2 regions of the Faecalibacterium intestinale genome follow, and region 2 is predicted to be linked to the other one. Evidence: riboswitches for the same ligand, from Rfam matches in the RefSeq annotation. Region 2 holds a riboswitch; the other holds the start of a gene.
What was found. Region 2 has a riboswitch for thiamine pyrophosphate ahead of thiW (energy coupling factor transporter S component ThiW). Riboswitches for the same ligand answer to the same signal wherever they lie in the genome.
Positions count from the first base shown of each region.

Region 1: it holds a riboswitch for thiamine pyrophosphate, as region 2 does, so the genes downstream of both, thiT (energy-coupled thiamine transporter ThiT) here and thiW (energy coupling factor transporter S component ThiW) in region 2, are expected to answer to the same signal.

Region 1 covers NZ_JBBMEN010000002.1:44,894-47,089, forward strand. The annotation lists gene sigG (RNA polymerase sporulation sigma factor SigG) at 1-259, shown strand, start outside; gene WMO20_RS01945 (sporulation transcriptional regulator SpoIIID) at 341-589, opposite strand; TPP riboswitch at 700-800, shown strand; gene thiT (energy-coupled thiamine transporter ThiT) at 886-1,452, shown strand; tRNA gene WMO20_RS01955 (tRNA-Ala) at 1,613-1,688, shown strand; gene WMO20_RS01960 (carboxynorspermidine decarboxylase) at 1,952-2,196, opposite strand, start outside.
Region 2 covers NZ_JBBMEN010000023.1:29,262-31,457, reverse strand. The annotation lists gene thiM (hydroxyethylthiazole kinase) at 1-642, opposite strand, end outside; gene thiW (energy coupling factor transporter S component ThiW) at 658-1,173, opposite strand; TPP riboswitch at 1,436-1,544, opposite strand; gene WMO20_RS12195 (glycoside hydrolase family 94 protein) at 1,746-2,196, opposite strand, start outside.

The DNA of each region.
Region 1 (2,196 bases), on a different contig from region 2:
GCCGGTGTACACCGACAGCGGCGATGCGATGTATGTCATCGATCAGGTGCGCGACCCGGACAGCGAGGAAAGCTGGATCAGCGGGTTACAGTTCCGGGACACGGTAGCCGCCCTTACGCCCCGGGAAAAGCGCATTATGGAGCTGCGGTATCTGCGCGGTAAGACCCAGATGGAGGTGGCGCAGGAGATCGGCATCAGTCAGGCACAGGTAAGCCGGCTGGAAAAAGGCGCATTGCAGCAGTTCCACACCGGGGGATAAAAGCAGCCGCTTTTCGCTGCGCCCTCCATGAAAAAGTGGCTCAAAAAAGACCGCTGCACAATGCAGCGGTCTTTTTGGGGCTTAGCGGCGGCTGTATCTGCGCCGGGTGGCAGCCCCGCCCCGCAGGTGACGCTCGGCCTTGTTGCGCGCCAGCACGGCACGCACCTGCCCGTACAGCGCAGGGCTGATGCTGCGCAGCCGCACGGCAACGTCCTTGTGCACGGTGGACTTGCTGCACCCGAACGCAGCCGCCGCTGCCCGCACCGTGGCGTTGTGGGCGGCAATGTACTCGCCCAGCTGCACGGCGCGCTGTTCCGGATCGGCTTTCATATCCCGCCTCCCTGCGTTCCAGCTTTGCAATGGTATAACATACGCGCCGCCGGGGCGGAATATGTCTGCGGGCTTGACTTTTTGTCTCCCGGCGCGTATACTGTGGGCGGACATAAAAACAGGGGCGCCGTAAGGCTGAGATCCGCATTGCGCGGAGTACCCTTTACCTGATCCGGGCAATACCGGCGTAGGGAGTTTGCGGAACTGTCCGGTACGTTCAACAAACCTCCATGCGTCTGCTGCCAGCAGGCGCATTTTGTTTTTGTGTACTACTATGAGAGAGGAATCTTTTCATCATGTCCAAAACCTATTCCAAGACCCGTATTCTGGTGGAATGCGCCCTGATGATCGCCATTGGCACGGTGCTTTCCAACATCAAGTTCTTCACCATGCCCAACGGCGGCAGCATTACCCTGCTGAGCATGCTGCCCTTTGTGCTGGTGTCCTTCCGCCACGGCGCAAAGTGGGGCCTGTTCACCGGTTTCGTGAACTCCTGCCTGCAAATGATCATGGGCTTCTACCCTCCTCCCGCTTCCACCTTCCTCTACTTCCTCGGTGAGGTGCTGCTGGACTATGTGCTGGCCTTTATGGCACTGGGTCTGGCCGAGCTGTTCGCCCGCCCCTTCAAAAACCGCACCGTGGGCGTAGCCGTGGGCACCTTTGCCGCCGGTTTCCTGCGCTTTATGTGCAGCTTTTTGTCCGGCGTGCTGGTGTGGGGCAACCTGAATGATGGTCTGGCCGCATGGACTTACAGCCTGACCTACAACGGTAGCTATATGCTGCCCGAGACCCTGCTCACCATGGTGGCCGCTGTGCTGCTGTGCCGCGTGGCCCCGCAGATCTTCGACCGTCAGGCACGCTAAGGCGTAGTTTTTCAAAACGAGCACTCCCCCGCTTTCCGATCCCCGCCGGGCACATGCCCTGCGGGGATCTTTTACCGCAAAAATTTTTCAAAAAACTGTTGACAAGCGCCCCTGTGGCTGGTATAATTACACACGTCGTCAGGCACAAAATAAGACATCTGGGGGTTTAGCTCAGCTGGGAGAGCGCTTGCATGGCATGCAAGAGGTCACCGGTTCGATCCCGGTAATCTCCACCAGAAAGAAAAGCACTACATGGAAACGTGTGGTGTTTTTTTCGTTAAGGCCAACCGAGTGAGGGCTTAGCTCACCCGGGAGAGCGCCGTGCATGGACTGCAAGAGGGTCACCGTGATTACAACAGCCCGGTAATCTCCACCAGAACCAAAGCACTACACGGAAACGTGTGGTGCTTTTTTGTCTTATCTGTCGTTCACCTTAACGACCCCTTTCATGAAAAAAGCGTTTGTCGCAGCCCACAGGCCGTGACAAACGCTTTTTATTTTACTGTGCGCCCAAGCGCATTTTGAAGTCCTGATAGCCGAAGTGCACCAGTTCCCGGCAGCTGCCATCTGCACCCAGCAGCCAGATGGGCGGCAGGGGCATCCCGTTGAAGGTGTTATTCTTGCAGGTGGTGTAGATGGCCATATCGCCGAAAATGAGCTTATCGCCCTCGGCAAGGGGGGCGTCAAAGCTGTAATCCCCGATGATATCCCCCGCAAGACAGGTGGGGCCGCCCAGCCGGACAG
Region 2 (2,196 bases):
GGGGTTGGCGGTGACAAAGGCTGCCGTCAGGGCAGAAAGCTGACAGCCTGTGCCGGTGATGCTGCTCATCATGGCGTTGCCGTTGCGGATGCAGTAGGCTTTTTGTGCATCGGCTACGATGTCGATAGCACCGGTAATGGCTACCACCGCGCCGGTGCGGGCGGCAAAAGCCTTGGCAAAGGCTACAGCGCTGTCCAGATTCTCCTCGGTCACCTTGTCGGCTACGTCTGCATCCACGCCCTTAGTAGTGCCCGCGCCGGAGGCAAGGGTTTTGATCTCCGAGATGTTGCCCCGGATCACCGTGAACTGCACCTCCCGCAGCAGGCGGAAGGCGGTGTCCGTGCGCAGATGGGAAGCGCCGGCACCCACCGGGTCCAGTACCACCGGATGCCCCAGCTGATTGGCCTTTTTGCCCGCCAGCAGCATACTGGTGACGGTGCGGCTGTTCAGTGTACCGATGTTGATATTCAGTCCGCCGCAGATGGCGGTGATCTCCTCCACCTCGGCGGCATCATCGGCCATGATGGGAGAGGCACCGCAGGCCAGCACCATGTTGGCGCAGTCGTTCACGGTGACGTAGTTGGTGATGTTGTGGATGAGAGGGCTGCGGCTGCGCAGGTTCTCAAAGGCGGTTTTGAGCATTCCCGGCACCTCCGCTCAGGAAAGGCTGTTCTGCATGGAGCGCAGAGCGCCGGAGCGCTGCAGGCTGAACACCACTGCACCGGCGATTACCGCACCCACGGCGGTGGAGATGAGGAAGGGCACGATGTAGGCGTAGAAGGCGATATCCGCAGCACTCTTGCCCATCAGGAAGATGGCCACGGGCCATGCGCACAGGCCGCCCAGAATGCTGGTGCCGAACACCTCACCCACCACGGTGGCAATCAGGTTTTTGGTCTTGTGGTATGCAAGGCCGCACAGCAGCGCACCGAACATACTGCCCGGGAAAGCCATCAGGCTGCCCAGACCCAGCAGGTTGCGCAGCAGGGAAGCTACAAAGGCTACACCGACGCCCCACCACGGCCCCAGCAGAACGGCGCACAGCACATTGACCATGTGCTGCACCGGGGCGCACTTGCTGCCGAACATGGGAAAGCTGAACACGCTGCCCACCACGCACAGGGCACAGAACATACCGGCAAGGGCAAGCTTTTTGACAGAGAGATTCTTCATGATAAATTAGCTCCTTTTCAACCATCTGCGGCAGCGCAGGACGAACACCGGTGCTCCCGCAACAAAACAGCCCGTGCCCGCCACAAGGCGGGAACAGGTACGGAAGGTGCGGTCGAAACTTACTGGTTTCCTCTCACGCCGGAACACGGCTTCCCATCGCTGCATTCATCCAAGGCTCAGGGCGCTCCCCCTCAGCCGGCTGCGGAACCACCGCAGAGGACAAAAAAACAGGAGGAGCCCAGCGCGGCTCCTCCTGCAAAAAATCATAAAGGGTATGACTTCCTACGGCGGCATTATCCGCATCAGGTAAAAGGGTCGAAGCTTGCTATACTTCCTCTCAGCCCGCTGCACGAGCTCCCCTGTGTTTGATTGTGACTGTATTTTACACCTCTTTCCCCAAAAATGCAAGAGGGAAGGGGACGATTTGGAATGCGCAGAGCAACGCGGAGCGCATTATCAATCGTTAAGCTGTTAAAATATTTTCATTGTAAACCAAAGCCGCCGTGCAGAGGTCTGCGCGGCGGCTTTGGTCACAGAAAGGAGAATAATATGAAAAAGCAGAGAAAGTCGGTTTAACCCATGGTCACCTGCACCGTTACCTCAGTGCCGGCGGCAGCCAGCGGCAGAACGTTGCCGGAGATGGCCTTGCCGTCCACGGTAACGGCCTTGATGCCGTGCTGCACCCCGGCGGCGTTATCCACCGTGATGTGGTACACAGCACCGCGGAAGCGGCGGGTCACGGTGAAGCCGGACAGGGTGTGAGGGATGCAGGGGTCTACCCGCAGGCCGTCCAAGGTGGGCTGGATGCCCAGAATGTACTGGCTGATGTTGAAGAAGGTCCATGCCGCCGTGCCGGTCAACCAGCTGTTTTTGGCTTCGCCAAAGGTGGGGGCGTCCTTACCGGCTACCATCTGGCTGTAAACGTAGGGCTCGGTGCGGTGGATCTCGGAGATGTCCTCGATATAGGCGGGGCAGGTCTTGCGGTACACCGCAAAGGCGCGGTCGCCGTGACCGAGCGTTGCC